DNA from 2 places in the Rhizobium sp. H4 genome. Region 1 is predicted to be linked to the other one. Evidence: predicted binding sites of a transcription regulator. Region 1 holds the regulator's gene; the other holds the start of a gene.
The links. The regulator PhoB, encoded in region 1, activates phosphate uptake and scavenging genes when phosphate is short. The targets are predictions, from matches to a motif close to TGTCATNNANCTGTCAT.
Positions count from the first base shown of each region.

Region 2: C4N04_RS22930 (DUF2794 domain-containing protein) is a predicted target of PhoB. The motif match lies at 2,659-2,675, and genes of this name have one in related genera.

Region 1 is NZ_PSOW01000015.1:154,189-160,595, forward strand. It holds gene pstA (phosphate ABC transporter permease PstA) at 1-1,093, shown strand, start outside; gene pstB (phosphate ABC transporter ATP-binding protein PstB) at 1,109-1,924, shown strand; gene phoU (phosphate signaling complex protein PhoU) at 1,969-2,682, shown strand; gene phoB (phosphate regulon transcriptional regulator PhoB) at 2,816-3,499, shown strand; gene C4N04_RS22810 (GcrA family cell cycle regulator) at 3,738-4,271, opposite strand; gene C4N04_RS22815 (aspartate aminotransferase family protein) at 4,697-5,896, shown strand; gene argF (ornithine carbamoyltransferase) at 5,934-6,407, shown strand, end outside.
Region 2 is NZ_PSOW01000016.1:3,975-10,381, reverse strand. It holds gene C4N04_RS22945 (ABC transporter permease) at 1-649, shown strand, start outside; gene C4N04_RS22940 (Bax inhibitor-1/YccA family protein) at 830-1,558, shown strand; gene C4N04_RS22935 (GNAT family N-acetyltransferase) at 1,668-2,228, shown strand; gene C4N04_RS22930 (DUF2794 domain-containing protein) at 2,235-2,636, opposite strand; gene C4N04_RS22925 (thioredoxin family protein) at 2,925-3,665, opposite strand; gene acnA (aconitate hydratase AcnA) at 3,901-6,407, opposite strand, start outside.

The DNA of each region.
Region 1 (6,407 bases):
GAAGACGATCGATCCTGATAACAAGCGTGCGAGCGATCCCTCGGTGCTGGTCGCCGCCAATTACCCGGTTCTGCTGCGCGACGCGATCGTCAAGCAGCTTAACATCAATGCGTCGAGCAAGCCTGACGTGCGCGAGGCGACCGCCATGCTCTCCAAGAGCGCGCCGATCCAGCTGCGCGATATGGTCGTCGCCGATCCCTCGCTCATCGGCAAGACGGTCAATGTCTCGCTGCTCGCCGACGCCAATATCGACAGCGCCAACAAGGGCCAGATCGATCTCTCCGTCGATGAGAAGAACCGCAAGGTCAACGACAAGCAGGTGACCTGGATGAACGAGCTGAAGGCGAGCGGCGCTCTCCATAAGCAGTTCAACACCGGCCTGTTCGTCAACGGCAATTCCAGCCGTCCGGAGGCTGCCGGCCTCGGCGTCGCCCTCATCGGCTCGCTCTACCTGATGCTGATCGTGCTGGTGCTCTCGCTGCCGATCGGCGTTGCCGCCTCGATCTATCTCGAGGAGTTCGCGCCGAAGAACAAGCTGACGGACCTGATCGAGGTCAACATCAACAACCTCGCCGCGGTTCCCTCGATCGTCTACGGTCTGCTCGGCCTTTCCGTCTTCATCAACTTCATCGGCCTGCCGCGCTCGGCCTCGCTGGTCGGCGGCCTGGTCCTGACGCTGATGACCTTGCCGACGATCATCATCGCCACCCGCGCGGCACTGCGCGCCGTGCCGCCGTCGATCCGCGCCGCGGCGCTCGGCCTCGGCGCCTCGAAGATGCAGATGGTGTTCCACCATGTCCTGCCGCTTGCCATGCCCGGCATCCTGACAGGCACGATCATCGGCCTGGCGCATGCGCTCGGCGAAACCGCGCCGCTGCTTTTGATCGGCATGGTCGCCTTCGTCGCCAACGCGCCGGCCACGCCGCTCGAGCCCTCGACGGCCCTGCCGGTGCAGGTCTATATGTGGGCAAACGAGGCCGAACGTGCCTTCGTTGAGCGTACTTCGGGTGCCATCATCGTCCTGCTCCTGTTCCTGATCGTCATGAACATGGGTGCCATCCTCTTGCGTCGTCGCTTCGAGCGCCGCTGGTAAACGGAGTTAAACATCATGAACATGTTGACGGAAGCTGCAGTTGAAAAGGCGCCGGATCAGAAGATGAGCAACGTCCCGTATAAAATGATCGGCCAGGATGTCTCGGTTTACTACGGCGAGAAGCGCGCGCTTTTCGATGTGAACCTCAACATCCGCGAAAACACCGTAACCGCGCTGATCGGCCCTTCGGGATGCGGCAAGTCGACCTTCCTGCGAAGCCTCAACCGCATGAACGACACGATCGAGGGCTGCCGCGTCGCCGGCAAGATCACCCTAGACGGCGAAGATATCTATGATCCCGACATCGACGTCGTCGAGCTGCGCGCCCGTGTCGGCATGGTCTTCCAGAAGCCGAACCCGTTCCCGAAGTCGATCTATGAAAACGTCTCCTACGGCCCGCGCATCCATGGGCTGGCCAAGTCGAAGGCCGATCTCGATCAGATCGTCGAGTCCAGCCTGCAGCGCGCCGGCCTCTGGAACGAGGTCAAGGACCGTGTGCACGAGTCCGGCACCGGCCTCTCCGGCGGTCAGCAGCAGCGCCTGTGCATCGCGCGTGCCGTCGCCGTCAGCCCTGAAGTCATCCTGATGGACGAGCCCTGCTCGGCGCTCGACCCGATCGCCACCGCCAAGGTCGAGGAATTGATCCACGAGCTGCGCGAGAACTATACGATCGTCATCGTCACCCACTCGATGCAGCAGGCGGCGCGCGTGTCGCAGCGCACCGCCATGTTCCACCTCGGCAACCTTGTCGAGGAGAACGACACCGACAAGATGTTCACCAACCCGGACGATCCGCGCACCCAGGACTACATCATGGGTCGCTTCGGCTGATTGCGGCAATCCGAAGCCTTCCCGTTATTCGAGGACAAAGCCCCATGGCATCAACACATATTTATTCTGCCTATGATGATGATCTGAAGTTCCTGTCCAGGCGGATTTCCGAAATGGGCGGCCTGGCCGAGCAGATGGTCGCCGAATCCGTTCGCGCCCTGGTCAACGGCGACACCGCGCTGGCGCAGAAGGTCATTTCCGACGACGTGATCCTCGATCACACCGAACGCGAAATCGGCGACAAGGCGATCGTCACCATCGCCCGTCGTCAGCCGATGGCCTCGGACCTGCGCGAAATCATGGGTTCGATCCGCATCGCCGCCGATCTCGAACGGGTCGGCGACCTCGGCAAGAACACCGCCAAGCGCGTCATCGCCGTGCAGAGCACCGGCGTTCCGCGCAAGCTCGCCCGCGGTCTTGAGCACCTGTCCGAGCTGGCCCTTGTCCAGCTCAAGGAAGTGCTCGACGTCTATACGACGCGCGCCGCCGACAAGGCGACCGCCATCCGCGAGCGCGACAACGAGATCGACGCGATGTACACCTCGCTGTTCCGCGAACTTCTGACCTATATGATGGAAGATCCGCGCAACATCACCAGCTGCACGCATCTTCTCTTCTGCGCCAAGAACATCGAGCGCATCGGCGATCACGCCACCAATATCGCCGAGACGATCTACTACATGGCGACCGGCGCCCAGCCGGAAGGCGACCGTCCGAAGGACGACAGCGCCAACACCGTCGGTGCGGCCACGGAATAACCGTGCCGGACCCAGCTTGCGTGCGCGCCCGTACGGGCGCGCAAAGAGGTCGCAGCCAATTTCTGATTTTGCGCGGGATCCCTTGCTTAAATCACCCCCGGTTTAAGGATCGTGCGCGAGGAGACGGACACGCATGATCCCGAGAGTAGCAGTTGTTGAAGACGAAGAGGCCCTCAGCGTGCTTCTCCGCTATAATCTCGAAGCGGAAGGCTTCGAAGTCGATACCATCCTGCGCGGCGACGAGGCCGAAATCAGGCTTCAGGAGCGAACGCCCGATCTTCTCATCCTCGACTGGATGTTGCCCGGCGTCTCCGGTATCGAACTCTGCCGACGCCTGCGCATGCGGCCGGAAACCGAACGGCTGCCGATCATCATGCTGACGGCGCGCGGCGAGGAGAGCGAGCGCGTCCGCGGGCTGTCCACCGGCGCCGACGATTACGTCGTCAAACCGTTCTCGACCCCCGAGCTCGTCGCCCGCGTCAAGGCGATGCTGCGCCGCGCCCGCCCGGAGGTGCTGTCCTCGGTGCTGAAATGCGGCGATATCGAGCTCGACCGCGAAACCCATCGCGTGCATCGCAAGAGCCGCGAAGTCCGCCTCGGCCCGACCGAATTCCGCCTCTTGGAATTCCTGATGTCGTCGCCGGGCCGCGTCTTCTCCCGCTCGCAACTGCTCGACGGCGTCTGGGGCCACGATATCTATGTCGACGAACGCACCGTCGACGTCCATGTCGGCCGCCTGCGCAAGGCCTTGAACTTCTCCAACATGCAGGACGTCATCCGCACCGTCCGCGGCGCCGGTTATTCGATGGAAGCCTGAGGGGTTTCTGACAAAGTCGAGCAAGCTCCGCCCCTCACCCTAGCCCTCTCCCCGTAAACGGGGCGAGGGGACGTGCCCCACGAGAGCTTGGTGAGAAACCGAGAGGGTGCGGCATATCCCTTCGCCCCGCAGGCGGGGAGAAGGTGCCGGCAGGCGGATGAGGGGCAGCCACACCCAACACACTCAAACAAAAAACGGGCCTTCCAGCCCGTTTTTGCATCTCAACAATGTCGCCCGCTCAGCTGACCCGCGCTGCCGCCCGGCGGCGTTCGTTGACCGGCTGATAGGCGAGCTTCTGGTGATAGCTGCAATAGGGTGAATTGTCCGGGGATTCGCAGCCGCAGAAGTGGAAGTCGTCCTTCAGAGGATCGCCGACCGGCCATTTGCAGGTGCGTTCGGTCAGCTCCGTCAGGCCGAGGCGGCGGGAAATCGGCACGACCACGTTGCCTTTCGGCACGTATTCCATTTCCTCGATCGTTTCGATCTCGATCTCTTCCTTCAGCATCGTTGCGCCCTGCTGCCGGGTCACGGTGCGGGTGGTGATCCGGGAGGCGTAGTTCGGCGCGCGCGGCGCAGATGTCTGGCGCTTCGGCGTGCGCGCCGCGGTGGCAGTGCCGCCCGCCTTGGCGCGGCCGGGAAGGCTCAGCCGGTGCACCTTGCCGATTACGGCGTTTCGGCTCACGCCGCCAAGTTGTGCCGCGATCTGGCTGGCGCTCAGCCCTTCGGACCACAGCTTCTTGAGTTTCTCGACCCGCTCGTCTGTCCAGTTCATGCCCTGTCTCCACCTTTTGCGTTGGTGATGGCAGAATCCCTCACCGTTGTCCCGGAAGCCTCCGAAACAAGAAACGCTTGATCAATTTTGGTGACTAGTTCCGCCGCATGCAGTCTAGTAATTGAACTTTAACCTAGTGTGAGGCTGACTCCGTGACAAGAGTCGCGGGAATCCGGATGAATCGAATTCGTAGTTTTCCCCAACTTGCTGCCCCTGCGTGTCATTTCTGCAATAATGCCTGTTGAAGGCTGAAAATGCCGCTGTACAAGCTTGCTGCATGCGCTAAGGGCGCAGTTTTGTTGACATTGCAGCGCGAAAAGGAAATAGTACCGATCGCCGCCGAAAGGCGGCATTTTTGATTTTTCGGGCCCGGTTTTCTTAGCCGGAGTCCGGAGCCTGACAACGCTGACCGGGAGACCCGCGCCATGGCTGAAGCCGCGCCGCTTTATGACACCTATTCTCGTGCCCCGCTGCGGTTCGAGCGAGGCGAGGGCGTATGGCTGATCACCGAAAGCGGCGAGCGTTATCTCGATTTCGGCGCCGGCGTCGCCGTCACCTCGGTCGGCCACGGCAATCCGCATGTGGTCGCCGCCTTGAAGGAGCAGGCCGACAAGGTCTGGCACCTCTCCAACATCTATGAGATCCCCGGCCAGGAGCGCTTGGCCAAACGGCTGACGGACGCCACCTTTGCCGACAAGGTGTTCTTCACCAATTCCGGTGCCGAGGCGCTCGAATGCGCGATCAAGACGGCGCGCCGCTATCAGTTTTCCAAGGGCCATCCCGAGCGCTTCCATATCATCACCTTCGAAGGCGCCTTCCATGGGCGCACGCTTGCGACGATCGCCGCCGGCGGCCAGGAGAAATATCTCGAAGGCTTCGGCCCCAAGACGCCGGGCTTCGATCAGGTGCCGTTCGGCGACATCGAAGCGGTACGCGCCGCGATCACCGATGCGACGGCGGCAATCCTCATAGAGCCGGTGCAGGGCGAGGGCGGCGTGCGCCCCGCCACGGCTGAGTTCATGAAGGCGCTGCGCCGGATCTGCGACGAGAAAGGCCTGCTGCTGATCCTTGACGAGGTCCAGACCGGGGTTGGCCGCACCGGCAAGCTCTTCGCCCATGAGTGGTCGGGCATCACACCCGACATCATGGCTGTCGCCAAGGGCATCGGCGGCGGTTTCCCGCTCGGCGCCTGCCTTGCCACTGCTGAGGCCGCCTCCGGCATGAAGGCCGGCACCCATGGTTCGACCTATGGCGGCAATCCGCTGGCCATGGCCGTCGGCGGCGCCGTGCTCGACGTCATCCTCGCCGACGGCTTCCTGGAACATGTGCGCGACGTCGCCTTGGTCTTCCGTCAGGGGCTGGCCTCGCTGAAGGACCGTTATCCCGATGTGATCGAGGATATCAGGGGCGAGGGCCTGCTGCTCGGCGTCAAGGCGGCCGTGCCCTCGGCCGAGCTGCTGCAGGCGATCCGCGCGGCGCATCTGCTCGGTGTGCCGGCAGGTGACAACGTCATCCGCCTTCTTCCGCCGCTCGTCGTCACCGCCGAGGAAGCCCGCGAGGGTCTCGCCCGCCTCGAGAGCGCCGCCGAGAGCATCCGCGCCTCCAAGGTCAAGAAGACGGCTTGAAGGGATTGCCGCCTTCGGGCGCACGACAGGTAAGAACATGGCTCCTAAACATTTCCTCGATCTTTCGGCCGTCACATCGGCCGACCTCAGAACCATCATGAACGATGCGCTTGCCCGCAAGCAGGCCTTCAAGGCCGGCACGGGCGACAAGCCGCTCGCCGGCAAGATGCTGGCGATGATCTTCGAAAAGCCGTCGACGCGCACCCGCGTCTCCTTCGACGTCGGCATGCGCCAGCTCGGCGGCGAAACGCTGTTTTTGTCAGGCACCGAAATGCAGCTCGGCCGCGCCGAGACGATCGGCGACACCGCCAAGGTGCTGTCGCGTTATGTCGATGCGATCATGATCCGCACCACCGAGCACTCGCGCCTGCTGGAGCTTGCCGAGCATGCGACCGTGCCCGTGATCAACGCGCTTACGGACGATACCCATCCCTGCCAGATCATGGCCGACATCATGACCTTCGAGGAGCATCGTGGCCCGATCAAGGGCAAGACCATCGCCTGGACAGGC
Region 2 (6,407 bases), on a different contig from region 1:
TGTGCTCGGCCGCAACATCACCGCCAAGATCGCCAATCTGCGCCGCGTCCAGTGGGAATCGCTATCGATCAATTTTGTCATGGTCTTCTCGCCGAACACTTTCCGCGGCGCCCCGCACGCATGGCTCGCGACCCTGACCGATCCCGCCTCGACGCCGGCCGAAGATGCGGCGATCCTGAAATCCGTCACCAACACCTATCCGACGATCACCAGCGTGCGCGTCAAGGACGCGATCGATATCGTCAACCAGCTCGTTGCGCAGCTTGCGACCGCGATCCGCGCCGCCGCCTCGGTGGCCCTGATCGCCTCGATCCTCGTCCTTGCCGGGGCGCTTGCCGCCGGAAACCGGGCGCGCACCCACGATGCAGTGGTGCTGAAGACGCTCGGCGCCACCCGGGCCATGCTGATCCGCGCCTTCAGTTACGAATATCTGATCCTCGGGCTCGCAACCGCGATCTTCGCGCTAATCGCCGGCGCCGCCGCCGCCTGGTTCATCGTCGCCCGCATCATGCGGCTGCCCTCGGCCTTTCTGCCCGATGTGGCGGGGCTGACGCTGGTGACGGCGCTCGTCCTGACCGTCGGCATCGGCCTCATCGGCACCTGGCGCATCCTCGGCCAGAAGGCGGCGCCCGTCCTGCGCGAGCTTTGACCGGATAGCGACGCCCAAACCCTTCACCTTACGGCGATTTAACCGGCCGGGCCTTTGCAAGCCTCTTGTTTGCGAGGGGCGAAGGCCTCATATTGTCTGCAGGCATGCTGGAGCTCCGCAGCGGCGCCCGGGTCGAAAACCCCGACACCGTATCTCCATCGGAGCTTGTAAGAGGAAACTATGGCTGATCTTCGTAACTATCAAAGCCGCGCTCAGACCGGCGAGATGATTGATCAGGGCCTGCGCGCTTATATGCTCAAGGTCTACAACCTGATGGCGCTGGGTCTGGCGATCACCGGTGTGGCCGCATATCTGTCGTTCCAGCTCGCTTTCGCCAATGGCGAGATTACCGCTTTCGGCCAGGCGATCTACCTGAGCCCGCTGAAATGGGTGGTCATTCTGGCGCCGCTGGCTCTGGTGTTCTTCCTGAGCTTCCGGATCCATAGGATGTCGGTGAGCGCCGCCCAGACGACCTTCGCGATCTATGCCGCGCTCGTCGGTCTGTCACTCTCGTCGATCTTCCTGATCTATACCGGTCAGAGCGTCGTTCAGACTTTCTTCGTCACCGCCGCCTCCTTCGGCGCGCTGTCGCTTTACGGCTACACGACGAAGCGTGACCTGTCGGCAATGGGCTCGTTCCTGATCATGGGTCTCTTCGGCCTGATCATCGCCTCGATCGTCAACATCTTTCTGGCATCGTCGGCGATGCAGTTCGCCATCTCGGTGATCGGCGTACTGATCTTCGCAGGCCTCACCGCCTACGACACGCAGCGGATCAAGGAGCTCTACTACGAAGCCGATGACGTCGCTGTTGCCGGCCGCAAGGCGATCATGGGCGCACTGACGCTCTATCTCGACTTCATCAACCTCTTCATGTTCCTGCTGCAGTTCATGGGCAACCGTAAATAAGCAGGTCCATCACGATCGAAAAAGGCGGCTTCGGCCGCCTTTTTTGTTGCGCCGTTTTCGCAGGGATGGTTTTAGAGGAGCTCCGCCCCGCCGCTGGACCAACTGCCCGATGTCCTTCCTTCTGCGCGACGCCTCTCAAGCCGATATCCCCGCCATTACCGGGATCTATCGCGACTCCGTCCTGAACGGCGTTGCAAGCTACGAGATTGCGCCGCCCTCCGAGGCCGAGATGTTGCAGCGTTTTGCCGCCATCATCGGCCAGCAATATCCCTATATCGCCGCAGCCGATGACGACGGAAACTTCCTCGGCTACGCCTATGCCTCGGCCTTTCGCACCCGCCCGGCCTATCGTTGGATGGTGGAGGATTCGATTTACCTGGCGCCCGAAGCCCGCGGCCGCGGTATCGGCAAAGCACTGATGAGCGAATTGATCGACCGCTGCACCGCCCTTGGTTTTCGTCAGATGGTGGCCGTCATCGGCGGCGCGAGCCCCGCCTCGATCGCGCTTCATCTCAAGGCCGGCTTCGTGGAGGTCGGCCTGATGCAGGGCACAGGCTACAAGCACGGCCGCTGGCTTGACACGATGCTCATGCAGCGCAGCCTCGGCGAGGGCATGACGACCGATCCGGATCCATCCGTCTATCCCGGCACGCTGTTCGCCGGCGGCTGATGAGGCTTATTGATCGACCAGCTTCAAGGCCTTGTCGAAGACCTTGAGGACTAGGTTCAGCTCGTGTCCGCGCTTCAGGATCATGCCGTTGACGTTGATGACGGAATAGGCGCCTTGCTTGGCGGCGAGCTTCGGGTTCTTTTCGATTCGGAAGAGCGGCATTTCGCCGGAGCGCTTGAAGACGGAAAACACCGCCTTGTCCTTCAGGTGATCGATGGCGTAATCGCGCCATTCACCCTCACCGACCATGCGGCCGTAGATCCAGAGGATCGCGTCGAGTTCGCGCCTATGGAAAGTCACCGGCAGCGGATCTTTGCTTTGTTTGTATTCCCTGAGATCGACGACGACTGAGGAACTATTGTCGACGGAGCGGTTTCCGCCGTGTCGCAAATCCGGCTGATCTGTCATCAGTCTCCCGAGGCCTCCGCTTGTGACAGGGGAATGACAGTTTGCCCGAGCCGCCACAAATTGCAAGAGTGCGGCCCGTCACATTCAGTCGCAGCCGACAGTGGACAGGTCGCCGCTTTCTCGGCAGCGCCGCATTTCAGTCAAAACAGCGCCTCATTTGCAGGAGAATTATGCATCCCGGTTTGGCGCCAGCGCGCCAAAGGGCCCGGCGGAGCGTATCGACCTTAACCCCAGCCCCGAATACGCTCAGCCGGGCCGCCCGGACCTTCATCCGCAAGCGGATGCAACTCAGATATTTTTGCCCGCCATCACCACGGTCGCGCCAAGGATCGCGGCCGGATCGCCGTCCGCGGTCGCCGACTGCAGCAGGATAGCGCAACCCTCGAGCTGCGGCCGCTGCAGGACGGTTGCCGGCAGCGTCAGACTGGTCGCCTTGCCATCCCACATGCCGACCGTTTCGACATTGGTGACGCTGTGCAGATACGAGAGCTTCTTTCCGCTGTTCTCGCCTTTTTCGACATCGATCGTCTTTTCCTTGTCGAAATAAACCATCACGACATTGGCTTTGCCCTGTCCCGCCCCGATCTTGATTTCCAGCTCGTCGCCGCGCATCGATGCGCTGATAGGAACGGTCAACCCGTTCCCTTCGCCGCTATAGGTGTCGATCCTGCTGTTGATGCCGTTCAAATCGGAGCCGGCCAGGTGGCCGCGTCCATTGACGATGGCCTGCGGCGTGTAGACGTTGCTGCGGCCCATCGTCCTGGCATAGCCGTATTGCCGCTCGGTGTTTTCCTTCGAGCTCAGCGTATCGGCCCAGCCGAGATAATTCCAGTAATCGACGTGATATGCGAGCGCGATGACATTTCCCTGGTTCACCAGCTTGCGGAAAGCCGCATCAGCCGGCGGACAGGAGGAGCAGCCCTGCGCCGTGAACAGCTCGACGACGCCTTTCGGCGTGCCGTCTTCGGCATTCAGCGGCCCTGCGAGAGCAAGACCGGCCAATAGCGGGATCAACAAACGGGGGAACATTCACCTGCACCTCTTTTTCAGCGTCGCCAGCGTGTTGGTAACCGGAGGCTCTGAGATATGAACGTACGAATAATCCTTCCGGGTCCAAACGAAAAGTCACGAACGGGTGAGACGCAGCACGACCGGAAGCCGCAGAAAACAAATCATCGTGAGCCCGCTCGAATGCCGCCGCCGCAAAAGAAAAGCCGCCGGAAATTGCTCTCCGGCGGCCCTGATCATGTCAGGCTCTTAACAATCAGGCAGCGAGATCGCGCAGGACCGTCTGCAGAATGCCGCCATTGTTGAGGTAGATCACCTCATCGAGCGTATCGACGCGCGACAGCAGCGGAACGTCCTTAACGGTGCCGTCGCTATAGGTGATCTTGGCAATCTTCCGCTCGCGCGGCTTGATCTTGTCGAGGCCTTCGATGGTGACGAGTTCGTCGCCCTTGAGGCCGAGGCTCTGCCAGGTCGTGCCCTCTTCGAAGACGAAGGGGATGACGCCCATGCCAACCAGGTTCGAGCGATGGATGCGCTCGAAAGACTGGGCGATCACCGCCTTGACGCCGAGCAGGTTGGTGCCCTTGGCCGCCCAGTCGCGCGAGGAGCCGTTGCCATATTCGACACCGGCGAAGATGACGAGCGGCACGCCTTCCTGCTTGTACTGCATCGCCGCGTCGTAGATCGAGGTCTCTTCCTTCGACGGGTAGTGGATGGTGTAGCCACCTTCCTTGCCGTTCGGGCCGAGCATGTGGTTGCGGATGCGGATGTTGGCGAAGGTGCCGCGCATCATCACTTCATGGTTGCCGCGGCGCGTGCCGTACTGGTTGAAGTCGGCAACGGCAACGTCATGACCGATGAGATAGGCACCGGCCGGCGATGCCGCCTTGATCGAACCGGCCGGCGAGATGTGGTCGGTAGTGATCTTGTCGCCGAACAGGCCGAGGACGCGCGCACCCTTGATGTCGGCGACGCCGGTGCCCTTCTTGCCCATGCCGACGAAGTAGGGCGGGTTCTGGACATAGGTCGAATTGTCGTCCCAGGCATAGGTCTGGCCCGGCGGAACCTGAACGGCCTGCCAGTTGACGTCACCCTTGAAGACGTCGGCATACTTGCTTTCGTAAAGCTCGCGGGTGACGTATTTCAGGATGAATTCCTGGACTTCCGCAGAGGTCGGCCAGATATCCCTGAGATAGACCGGGTTGCCGTTCTGGTCCTCGCCGATCGGCTCGTTGGTCAGATCCTTCTGCACCGTGCCGGCAAGCGCGTAGGCGACGACGAGCGGCGGCGAAGCGAGGTAGTTCGCCTGAACGTCAGGCGAAATACGGCCTTCGAAGTTACGGTTTCCGGAGAGCACGCCCGATACGATCAGGCCCTTGTCGTTGATCGTCTTCGAGATCGGCGCCGGCAGCGGGCCGGAATTGCCGATGCAGGTGGTGCAGCCGAAGCCGACGAGGTTGAAGCCGAGCTTGTCGAGATCGGCCTGCAGGCCGGACTTAGCAAGATATTCGCCGACGACCTGCGATCCCGGAGCGAGCGAGGTCTTCACCCACGGCTTGGTCTTCAGGCCCTTGGCAACGGCGTTGCGGGCGAGAAGGCCGGCAGCGATCAGCACCGACGGGTTGGAGGTGTTGGTGCATGAGGTGATGGCGGCAATCGCCACGTCGCCATGGCCGAGATCGAAATCAGTGCCTTCGACCGCATAGCGGTTAGTAAGCTGGCCGGGCTTCTTGTAATCGGCATCCATCGAGCCGGCGAAACCGGAAGCGATGTTTTCGAGCGCGATGCGGCCTTCCGGACGCTTCGGGCCGGCCATCGACGGCACGACATCGCCGAGGTCGAGTTCCAGCGTGTCGGTGAAGACGAGGTCGGAACCGTCTCCTTCGCGCCACATGCCCTGGGCCTTCGAATAGGCTTCGACCAGCGCAATCCGGTCATGCGTGCGGCCGGACATGGTGAGGTAGTTGATGGTTTCGCCGTCAACCGGGAAGAAGCCGCAGGTGGCGCCGTATTCCGGACCCATATTGCCGATCGTCGCGCGGTCGGCGAGCGGCATATTGTCCATGCCGGGGCCGAAGAATTCGACGAATTTCGAAACAACGCCCTTCTTGCGCAGCATCTGCACGACGGTCAGAACGAGGTCGGTCGCCGTGACGCCTTCCTTCAGCTTGCCGGTCAGCTTAAAGCCGATGACTTCAGGAAGAAGCATCGAAACCGGCTGGCCGAGCATCGCCGCTTCCGCTTCGATACCGCCCACGCCCCAGCCGAGAACGCCAAGACCGTTGATCATCGTCGTGTGGCTGTCGGTGCCGACGCAAGTATCGGGATAGGCGATCGTCTCGCCGTCCTCTTCCTTGGTCCAGACGGTCTGGCCGAGATATTCGAGATTGACCTGATGACAGATGCCGGTGCCGGGAGGCACGACGCGGAAATTCTTGAAGGCCTGCTGGCCCCACTTTAGGAAGCGGTAGCGCTCGCCGTTGCGCTGATATTCCAACTCGACGTTCTTGGCGAAAGCCTGAGGCGTGCCGAATTCATCGACGATGACGGAGTGGTCGATGACGAGGTCGACTGGAACGAGCGGGTTGATCTTCTCGGGATCGCCGCCGAGCGACACCATCGCGTCGCGCATGGCGGCAAGGTCGACGACCGCGGGAACGCCGGTGAAGTCCTGCATCAGCACGCGCGCCGGGCGATAGGCAATCTCGTTTTCGACCGCGCCCTTATTGTTCAGCCATTCGGCGACGGCCAGGATATGCTCCT